DNA from 2 places in the Amycolatopsis sp. CA-161197 genome. Region 2 is predicted to be linked to the other one. Evidence: riboswitches for the same ligand, from Rfam matches in the RefSeq annotation. Region 2 holds a riboswitch; the other holds the start of a gene.
What was found. A riboswitch is a leader RNA that binds a small molecule or an ion and turns the genes downstream of it on or off. The one in region 2 is predicted to bind thiamine pyrophosphate.

Region 1 (5,262 bases), 680 kb from region 2:
TCCCAGCCGTTCAGGCCGGGTGCCGCAGGCGGGCAGCCATTCGCCGGTGACGAGGTGGACCGTGCCGGTGGACGTGCGGCCGTGCAGGCGGGTCCAGCTCGGTGGCGCTGCCGGGCGGTGGTGCTTGAGGCGGCGCCGGAATGCCGCGAGCGGTTCGCGTCGCCGGGGCAGCGCGAACAATGCCGGTGGGTCGTCCTCCGGGGTCATGACCACCACGGTCGCAGGGTGGCGTGGTGATCGTCTACCGCCAACCCGGGGTTGATCACCAGCCGCTCCGGACCGCGGTGAGGTCCGGAGCGGTCAGTTGGAACGTTTTTCCGGACAAGTGGTCTTCCGGCCCACGGACGTTGGTCAGCACTCGTTCTTCGGCAACATGCCCTGTTCGCACGCCCAGTCGTGCTGGATTTCGCCGGAGGTTTTGCCTCGGCCGGGGCCGCCGGGGTCCAGGTAGCCCTGGTATTCCTTGCAGCTCGGGTTGAACTTGCGGGCGTTGACGGCCCGTTGGCCACAGCCGGGGCGGGTGTCGCGGGCCTTGGGCGACTTCTTGGTGGCGCGGGGAGTGGATGTCGACTTCAGGGCCGCGGGGGTTGATGTGGGCGCCGGAGGGGTCGACGTCGGTGAAGGCGTCGGTGAGGGCGGGTTCGACGTCGGGGAGACCGGAGCGGCAGGAGTCGCCGAGGTCGACACCGGTGGAGGTCGCGAGTCGGCAGGCGCTGCGCAGGACGCGGCAGCCAGGAACACCACGGCTGCCGCGCACGCCACGCACAAGCGGTTCATACCGAGACGTCGGCACGAACCCGCGAGCCGTTTCGGAGAGTGAAAAGAAGCGCTCAGCCCAGCAGGCCGAGCACCACCAAAGCCGCCAGCGTGAACGACGTCGCGAACAGCGTGATCCAGGCGCGCTGGGTGGCGGAGAGGGCAGTGGGCGAGTTGTTCATCGCGGGTCCTAGCGGGGCGGGGTGGGCGGATTCCGCTGGGATAGCGCGCTGATCAAGGGTGGTGTTACGGCCTGTGGTCGAGATCACGGTGGGTGCGGAAAGTGCGCCACAGGACCGCGGCGGCGGAGGCCACCATCAGGGTGAACGCGGTGGTGCCGACGATGATCGCCTGGGTCATGAAAGTCCCCTCCGTGGAAGTGCGTACGAAGAGGGGACGTGTCAGCCCGCGGGAGGTGTCGCCGGGGTCGGGCAGATCACAGGGAGTCGATCTGGGCCGCGAGGGCGAAGTCCTTCGAGGTGAGGCCGCCGGCGGAGTGGGTGGAGAGGGTGAGCGTCACGGTGCGCCAGCGGATGTCGATGTCCGGGTGGTGGTCGGCGGCTTCGGCGAGGTAGCCGACGCGGACCACGAAGGTCACGGCGTCCGGGAAGGACGGGAGGTCGACCGTACGGGTGATGGAGTCGCCGGAACGGCGCCAGTCGGGGACGGTGGCCAGGGCCGATGAGATCTCGGAGTCGCTCAGTAGTTGCGCCATGTGTCCAATGGTGAACCCGTTTGGGCTACGCTGCACGGTTGCCACGGGAGTCCGGTGCAGCCGGGCTGAGAGGCGGGTGCCCGAGACCCGCGACCGTTCGCACCTGATTCCGGATCATGCCGGCGCAGGGAGGGCTGCTCTCCCCGCATCGGCGCAAGGAGGGCAGATGATTCCGCGGACCGCACGCACGGTGCTGGGCCTGGCCACGGTCACGGCGCTGGCGAGCGCGTGCTCGCTGTCCGGCGGCAGCTCGGGCGGCGACGCCCAGCAGACCCCGACGGTCACGCTCGTCACGCACGACTCGTTCGTCGCGCCGCAGGACGTGCTGGACGCGTTCCAGCGGCAGTCCGGGATCAAGCTCAAGATCCTCAAATCGGGCGACGCGGGGGAACTCACCAACAAACTGGTGCTCACCAAGGCCAACCCGATCGGCGACGTGGCGTTCGGCGTCGACAACACGTTCGCCTCGCGCGCGCTGGGCGAGGGCGTGTTCCAGGCGTACACGAGCCCCGAGGCCGACCGCGGGCCGCAGCGGTACTCCGCGGATCCGCAGCACCGCCTGAGCGCCGTGGACGTCGGCGACGTCTGCGTCAACATCGACCCCGCCTACTTCGCGAGCAAGCACCTGCCCGAGCCCAAGACCTACGACGACCTCGCCGACCCGAAGTACAAGGACCTCACCGTCGCCGAGAGCCCCGCCACGGCGTCGCCCGGGCTGGCGTTCCTGCTGGGCACCGTGGCGAAGTACGGCGAGCAGGGCTGGCACGACTACTGGGCCAAGCTCAAGGCCAACGGCGTCAAGGTCGACAGCGGCTGGGAAGAGGCCTACACCAAGGACTTCTCCGGCTCCTCGGGCAAGGGCCCGCGCCCGATCGTGGTCTCGTACGCGTCCTCGCCGGCCGCCGAGATCGGCGACGACGGCAAGCCGCGCACCAAGGCGCTGCTCGACACGTGCTTCCGCCAGATCGAGTACGCCGGCGTCCTCGCCGGCACCAAGCAGGTGCCGCAGGCCCAGAAGGTGGTCGACTTCCTGCTGTCGCAGCAGTTCCAGACGACGGTCGCGGCCAACATGTACGTCTACCCTGCCCGCGAGGGCGTCGACCTGCCCGCCGGCTGGGCCGCGGCCGCGCCGCTGCCCCAGGACCCCGCGACTCTGCCCGCCGACCAGATCCAGGCCGGCCGTGAGAAGTGGATCGGTGAATGGCGCTCGCTCATGGGCGCGTAACGCCGGCGCAGACCGCGCGCACGGCGGGCCTGGCGCTGCTCGGCCTGCTGCCCGTCGCGTTCCTGGTCGTGTTCTTCGCGTGGCCGGTCGTCGCGATCCTCGGCCGCGGCTTCTCGGCCGGCGGCGTGGACACGGTCCTGGCCGACGCGCAGACGTGGCAGCTCGCCGCGTTCACGCTGGTCAGCGCCGCCGCGTCGACAGTCGTCGCCGTGGTCGCGGGGCTGCCGGTGGCCTACGTGCTCGCGCGCGTGAAGCTGCCGGGCGTCGGGCTGGCGCGCACGCTGGTGCTGGTGCCGTTCGTGCTGCCCACGGTGGTCGTCGGGCTCGCGTTCCGCGCGCTGTGGCCCGACGGCGGTGTGCTGCCGCTGGTGCTGGCCAACGCGTTTTTCAACGTCGCCGTGGTCGCCCGGACCGTCGCCGGGCTGTGGAGCCACCTCGACCCGCGTGCGACCGAAGCCGCCCGCGCGCTGGGCGCCTCGCCGTGGCGGGCCTTCCGCACGGTGACGCTGCCCGCGCTCGGCCCGGCCGTCGCGTCGGCCGCGGCGGTCGTCTTTCTCTTCTGCGCCACCAGTTTCGGCGTGGTGCTCATCCTCGGCGGCGGCCGCTACCGCACGCTCGAGACCGAGATCTACCTGCGCACGGTCGACCTGCTCGACCTCTCCGGAGCGGCCGCGCTGTCGCTCATCCAGTTCGCCGCCGTCCTCGCCGCCCTCGCGCTGGGCGCGATCGCCCGGCGCCGCCGTGAGAACGCCGTGAAACTCAAGCAGGCCACGCCCCGGCGGCCGAGAAAAGGCGAATGGTGGACGGTCGGCGCGGCCACGGTCGTGATCGCCCTGCTGATGACGCCGATCGTCGCGCTGCTGCTGGAGTCGGTGTCCACACCGGACGGCTGGAGCCTCGCCGGCTTCCGCGCGCTCGCGAGCACCGGCACGGACGACGCGCTGCAGGTCTCCGGCTGGGTCGCCGCCCAGAACTCGCTCGCCGCCGCCACCGACGCGACGCTGCTCGCCATGGCCGTCGGCGTGCTGGCCAGCGTCGTGCTCGTCGCCCTGCGGCGCGCACCCGGCCGCCTCGCCCGCGGCATGGGCGAGACAATGGACGCCGCCCTGATGCTGCCGCTGGGCGTCTCCGCCGTGACGGTCGGCTTCGGCTACCTCGTGACGCTCGACGCGCTGCCCGGCGACCTGCGCACGTCGCCGTTGCTCGTGCCGCTCGCGCAGGCGCTGGTGATCATCCCGCTGGTCGTGCGGATGATCCTGCCGGTGCTGCGCGCCGTCGACGTGCGGCTGCGCCAGGCCGCGTCGACGCTCGGCGCGAGCCCGGCCCGCGTGTGGCGCGAGATCGACCTGCCGCTCACCGCGCGCTCGCTCGTCGCGGCCGCCGGGTTCGGTTTCGTGGTGGCGCTCGGCGAGTTCGGCGCCACGAGCTTCCTCGCCCGCCCCGACGCGCCCACGCTGCCCGTCGCCGTCGCGACGCTCATCTCGCGCCCGGGCGAGCTCAACAACCAGATGGCGTACGCCGCGTGCGCGCTGCTCATGGTCGTGACGGTCGCGGCCGTCGCGCTGATCGACCGCTTCGGCTCCGTTCGCGGGCACGGCACGGTGGGGGAGTTCTGAATGGCGCTCACGGTGCGGGACCTCACGGTCCACTACGGCTCGTTCGCGGCGGTCCGCGACGCGCGCCTCGACATCACCGACGGCGAGGTGCTCGCCCTGCTCGGCCCGTCCGGCTCGGGCAAGTCGACGCTGCTGCGTGCCATCACCGGCCTCGAGCCCATGACGTCGGGCTCGGTGAGCTGGGACGGCACCGACCTCGCCACCGTGCCCGTGCACCGGCGCGGATTCGGGCTGGTCTTCCAGGACGGCCAGCTCTTCCCGCACCGCGACGTCGCCGCGAACATCGCGTTCGGCCTGCGCATGCACGGGATCCCCAAGGCGAAACACCGGGCCCGCGTCGAAGAGCTGCTGGAACTGGTGGGGCTCAAGGGGTTCGAACGCCGGCGCGTCACCGAGCTGTCGGGCGGCCAGGCGCAGCGCGTGGCCCTGGCTCGCGCCCTCGCGCCCGAACCGCGGCTGCTGCTGCTCGACGAACCGCTGTCCGGCCTCGACGCGGGGCTGCGCGAGCAGCTCGCCATCGATCTCGCGGACCTGTTGCGGCGCAGCAAGATCACCGCCCTGCTGGTCACCCACGATCAGGAAGAGGCGTTCACGCTCGCCGACCGCGTGGCCGTCCTCGACGCCGGCGAGATCCGGCAGGAAGGCGCCGTGCGGTCGGTGTGGCGCAACCCGGCGGACGACGACGTCGCGAAGTTCCTCGGCGCCACGTCGTTCGTCGACGGGGTGGCCGCGGGCGGCGTGGTGCACACCGGTCTCGGTGACGTCGCGCTCCCGGAGCTCGAAGACGGTCCGGTGCGTCTGGGGCTCAGGCCGCATGCCTTGCGCGTGGCCGAAACCGGCGTGGCCGGCGAGGTGACGGCCGCGGTGCACCGGCGGGAGCACCTCCGGCTGGTCGTGCGACTGTCCGAAAAGGACTATTCCGAAAACGGCCCTTCCGAAAAGGACACCGT
Region 2 (5,262 bases):
GCAGCCGCTTCACCAGCATCGGGTCGGCCGCCATGGCCTCAGGCTTTTCCAGCAGTGTGTTCAGCAGCTGGTAGTAACGGGTCGAGGACAGCGAGAACCGTTCCCGGATGGCGTTCTCCTTGGCACCGGCGTGCCGCCACCACTGACGTTCGAACGCGAGGATCTCCACCTCACGCTCGGTCAGGCCGCCCACATTCTCCGGCGGCGACGGCTGCTCCCCAGCCATCGACTCCGCGGCGTCCATGCGGTCCTCGCAATCGGTTTCGGCTGTCCTTCCGCGGGCGCCATTGAACCACGGAACCCACGCCCGACATGGGCATCCGGCGCGGCGCGTCACGGTCCGATCCAGGTGTATCAGACGGGTCCGACTAAACTCGCTGCTCGTGACCGTCCACCCCATCCGCATCGCCGGCGATCCCGTGCTGCACCAGCCGACCCGTGAGGTCACGGAGTTCGACGAGCAGCTGCGCACGCTGACCGAGGACATGTTCGAGACGATGTACGCCGCCGAAGGCGTGGGCCTCGCGGCCAACCAGATCGGCCTCGACCTGCGCCTGTTCGTCTACGACTGCCCCGACGACGAGGGCGTCGAACACCGCGGCCTGGTGGTGAACCCCCAGCTGGAGACCTCCGAGATCCCCGAAACCATGCCCGACCCGGACGACGACTGGGAAGGCTGCCTCTCGGTCCCCGGCGAGTCTTACCCCACCGGCCGCGCCTCGTGGGCGCGCGTGACCGGTTTCGACGCGACCGGCTCTCCCATCTCCGTCGAAGGCACCGGCTACTTCGCCCGCTGCCTGCAGCACGAGACCGACCACCTCGACGGGCACCTCTACCTCGACCGCCTGGTGGGCCGCCACGCGCGCGCGGCGAAGAAGATGCTGAAGAAGAACAAATGGGGCGTCCCGGGCCTGAGCTGGCTGCCCCCGAAGGACGAGCCGGCTGAGGCTTGAGTCGTTTTGTCGATGAGTCTCCCGGTCCTGGGTTGGGGCCGGGAGACTCGTCGTTTCAGCGGTTCATCGCCCCAGGAAGTGCTCGCTGCTTCGGCGGCAGGCTGCTCGACCGGGTGGTTCTGCGCGACCGACCTGGCCAGGCGGATGTACTGCGTGGGTCCAGGCCGGTGGTGTGGCCGAAGCCGTCGGGGTGCCGGGGGTGTGGCCGGGTGAGCCCGAGGATGGGTGGGGCTTCCAGAGGTGAGTTACTGGGGGCACACGCGGTTGGTCGCGCCGGAGTGGTACAGATCGCGGAACGCCGTGATCGGCAATGAAGACGGGGCGGCGCGGACCGTGGAAAGGTAATCGCGCCAGCCGCGGGGGTAGTCGGCGGAAATCGCGCGGAAACTGAGGCGGGCGGAATCCTGGGGATTATTCGTCGCCGCAGCGGCGGAAGAACCCATGCCCAGCGCCAAAGTCACGTTCCGGGAACGCATACCGTCGGCTGCCGTCTGTTCGGTGAGGATGACGTTTCCGGTGGCGGCACGAGAATACGAAACCAGTTTCTTCGACGCCAGCAAATGCGTCGAGCCATCCGAAACGCCGGCGTATCCGAAGGACGTCCGCGAAAACGCCGGAGCGGCCGCCGTGGCACCGTCGGAAGCCGACGCCACCGCGGCGGCAGCGGACGCCGAATCGTTACTGCCGTCGTTGGTCAGGTCCGGGTCGGCCACGGCGTAGAGCGAGAGCGGCCGCCCGGTCAGCGACGTCCAGCAACCGCACGCTCGGAGTCGACAAATCGAGGTAGCAGACCTCCGACATGCGCCCGCCCTGCAGCGTGAACCACACGTCGCTGGCGCGGTCGCGGGCCGTGCCGAAGCCCGTTTTGTCCGCCGGCAGCCAGCTCGGACGGGTACCAGGCCCACCTGGCGCGTCACCCTGAGCCGTCGAAGCGGCCGGGACCGCGCCCATCGCCAAGACCGCCACCAAACCCGGTGAGCAGGCCTTTCCGCAACGGGATACCCCCAAAGTCGTCAAAGGTGATCGTCACGTGAACTCCTGGCGGTCGCATGCTCCGATCCGGTGAAGAACACACCGGTCGACAAGTCGCCTTGTGCTCGCGTGATCCGCCGTGGCATGGTCGAGGGACAACCTCATAACCAACGCGGGAGCTCGCGCCTTGGCGGGCTGAGAGGGCGGCTGGTGTCTGTCTGTGGACACCCGGTGCCGCCGACCGCATGAACCTGACCGGGTAATGCCGGCGTAGGGAGTGAACGTCGTTGACGACGCTGGAGAACGAGCCTGCCATCACGCCTTCCGTGACCACGGGGCCGATCACCGGTTCGCACAAGGTCTACCACCGCACCGAGTCGGGCCTGCGGGTTCCGGCGCGGCGCATCGACCTGTCGAACGGTGAGCACTTCGACGTGTACGACACGTCCGGGCCGTACACCAACCCGGACGCGAAGATCGACGTCCACAATGGACTTCACCCGCTGCGCGCGGGCTGGGCCGACGGCCGCGCGCACAACACCCAGCTCGGCTGGGCCAAAGCCGGCGTGATCACGCGTGAGATGGAGTTCATCGCCGCGCGCGAGCGGTGCTCACCCGAGTTCGTGCGCGACGAGGTCGCGCGCGGGCGGGCGGTGATTCCCGCCAACCGCAAGCACCCGGAGAGCGAGCCGATGATCATCGGCAAGAAGTTCCTGGTGAAGATCAACGCCAACATGGGCAACTCGGCCGTCTGGTCCTCAGTGGAGGAAGAGGTCGACAAGATGGTGTGGGCCACCCGCTGGGGCGCCGACACGATCATGGACCTGTCCACCGGCAAGCGCATCCACGAGACGCGCGAGTGGATCGTCCGCAACTCCCCCGTGCCCGTGGGCACCGTGCCGATCTACCAGGCACTGGAGAAGGTCAACGGGGAGCCGGAGAAGCTGTCGTGGGAGGTCTACCGCGACACGATCATCGAGCAGTGCGAACAGGGTGTGGACTACGTCACCGTCCACGCGGGAGTGCTGCTGCGCTACATCCCGCTCACCGCCCGTCGTGTGACCGGCATCGTGAGCCGCGGCGGCTCGATCATGGCCGCGTGGTGCCTCGCGCACCACAAGGAATCGTTCCTCTACACCAACTTCGAGGAACTCTGCGAGATCCTGCGCAAGTACGACGTCACGTTCTCCCTCGGCGACGGCCTGCGTCCCGGCTCGATCGCCGACGCCAACGACCGCGCGCAGTTCGCCGAGCTCGAAACCCTCGGTGAGCTCACGCACATCGCGCGCGAGCACGACGTGCAGGTGATGATCGAGGGCCCCGGCCACGTGCCGATGCACAAGATCAAGGAGAACGTCGAGCTGGAGGAACAGCTCACCGGCGAGGCACCGTTCTACACCCTCGGTCCACTCGCGACGGACATCGCGCCGGCGTACGACCACATCACCTCCGCCATCGGCGCGGCGCAGATCGGCTGGTACGGCACCGCGATGCTCTGCTACGTCACGCCGAAGGAGCACCTCGGCCTGCCCAACCGCGACGACGTGAAGACCGGCGTGATCACCTACAAGATCGCCGCGCACTCCGCCGACCTCGCCAAGGGCCACCCCCACGCGCACGAGTGGGACGACGAGCTGTCCAAGGCCCGCTTCGAGTTCCGCTGGAACGACCAGTTCAACCTGGCACTCGACCCCGACACCGCGCGCTCGTACCACGACGAGACGCTGCCCGCGGAGCCGGCGAAGACCGCGCACTTCTGCTCGATGTGCGGCCCGAAGTTTTGCTCGATGCGGATCACCCACGACGTGCGCAAGTACGCCGAGGAGCACGGGCTGTCCACTGTGGAGGCCATCGAGGCCGGCATGGCGGAGAAGTCGGCCGAGTTCGGCGAGCAGGGCAACAAGGTCTACCTCCCGGTCGTCGGGCAGTAGCTCCACCAGCAATCAGAGGCAGTAGTCATGACCGAAACCCCCCGCACCGCCCTCACCATCGCCGGATCCGACTCCGGCGGTGGTGCGGGCGTGCAGGCCGACCTGCGCACGTTCTTCGCCCACGGCGTCCACGGGCTCGTCGCGCTCACGGCCGTCACGGTGCAGAACTCGCTCGGCGTGCAGGGCTTCACCGAGATCCCGGCCGACGTCGTCACGGCGCAGATCAAGGCCGTGGCCGGCGACATGGGCGTGAACGCGGCGAAGACCGGCATGCTCGCCACGGCCGACATCATCCAGGCCGTGGCGAAAACGCTCGACGAGGTCCACATCGGACGCGACACGGACACCCCGTTCGTCGTCGACCCGGTGGCCGCGTCGATGACCGGTCACGCGCTCCTGCGTGAGGAGGCGCTGGAGGCCATCCGCACGGAGCTCTTCCCGCGCGCCACGCTGATCACGCCGAACCTCGACGAGGTGCGGCTGCTCACCGGCATCACGGTCACCGGCGCGCAAACCCAGCGCGCGGCGGCGGACGCGTTGCTGGAGTTCGGATCCCGGTGGGTGCTGGTGAAGGGCGGGCACCTGTACGAGGCCGAGGACTGCGTGGACCTGCTCACCGACGGCACGGACGTGCTGGAGCTCAGCGGCGTGCGCATCGACACCGACAACACCCACGGCGGCGGCGACACGATGGCCTCGGCCATCACGTCGTCGCTCGCCAAGGGCGCCGACGTGCCGACGGCCGTGACCGAGGCGAAGCAGTTCATCGCACGCTGCGTCGCCGAGGCCTACCCGCTCGGCGCCGGGGTGGGGCCGGTGTCCCCGTTCTGGCGGCTGGCCGACTGAACGGCCACACTGGACCCGTGACCGACGACGCCGCCGCCCGCGCTTTGTGGGCCCAAATGCCTTTGGACCTGAAGTTCGAGGTCGACCAGCTGGTCTCGGCCAACAAACCGGCCGCGGCCCTGAAGGTGATCCGGAAATGGGGCCTGGACCCCAAACCGGGCATCGCCGAGAGCAGGGCCGTGACCGACTACCGGAAAAGCGTGCTGAAGCCACCGCCGCGCTTCACCTGAGTCCGAACTGGACGTTCCGTGCGGTACGGGAGGAAAACCCCCGGACCGCACGGAATCAGTTCACCGGGCCGAGTGAGCGCGTGTCGTAGGTGCTGCGCGCGTCGCGGATCCGGTCGAAGTTCGACTGCGACCACGTGCTCAGCGCCACCAGGTGGGCGCTGACCTCGGCGCCCATCGGCGTGAGCGCGTACTCCACCGTCGGCGGCGTGGTCGGGAAAACCTTGCGGCTGACGAAACCGTCGCGTTCGAGGTTTCGCAGGTTCTGCGTGAGCATCTTCTGGCTGATGCCACCGACGGCGCGGCGCAGCTCGCCGAAGCGGTGCGGCCCCT

Region 1: it holds a riboswitch for thiamine pyrophosphate, as region 2 does, so the genes downstream of both, ACQPXB_RS42295 (thiamine ABC transporter substrate-binding protein) here and thiC (phosphomethylpyrimidine synthase ThiC) in region 2, are expected to answer to the same signal.

Annotation. Positions count from the first base shown of each region.
Region 1 is NZ_CP192059.1:8,928,606-8,933,867, reverse strand. Features, by position in the region: gene ACQPXB_RS42300 (4a-hydroxytetrahydrobiopterin dehydratase) at 1,193-1,471, opposite strand; TPP riboswitch at 1,505-1,620, shown strand; gene ACQPXB_RS42295 (thiamine ABC transporter substrate-binding protein) at 1,638-2,696, shown strand; gene ACQPXB_RS42290 (ABC transporter permease) at 2,672-4,312, shown strand; gene ACQPXB_RS42285 (ABC transporter ATP-binding protein) at 4,313-5,262, shown strand, end outside.
Region 2 is NZ_CP192059.1:9,613,107-9,618,368, forward strand. Features, by position in the region: gene ACQPXB_RS45615 (DUF3263 domain-containing protein) at 1-244, opposite strand, end outside; gene ACQPXB_RS45620 (peptide deformylase) at 384-953, shown strand; gene ACQPXB_RS45625 (hypothetical protein) at 1,199-1,666, opposite strand; gene ACQPXB_RS45630 (hypothetical protein) at 1,632-1,904, opposite strand; TPP riboswitch at 2,088-2,219, shown strand; gene thiC (phosphomethylpyrimidine synthase ThiC) at 2,213-3,856, shown strand; gene thiD (bifunctional hydroxymethylpyrimidine kinase/phosphomethylpyrimidine kinase) at 3,884-4,702, shown strand; gene ACQPXB_RS45645 (hypothetical protein) at 4,720-4,932, shown strand; gene ACQPXB_RS45650 (winged helix-turn-helix transcriptional regulator) at 4,988-5,262, opposite strand, start outside.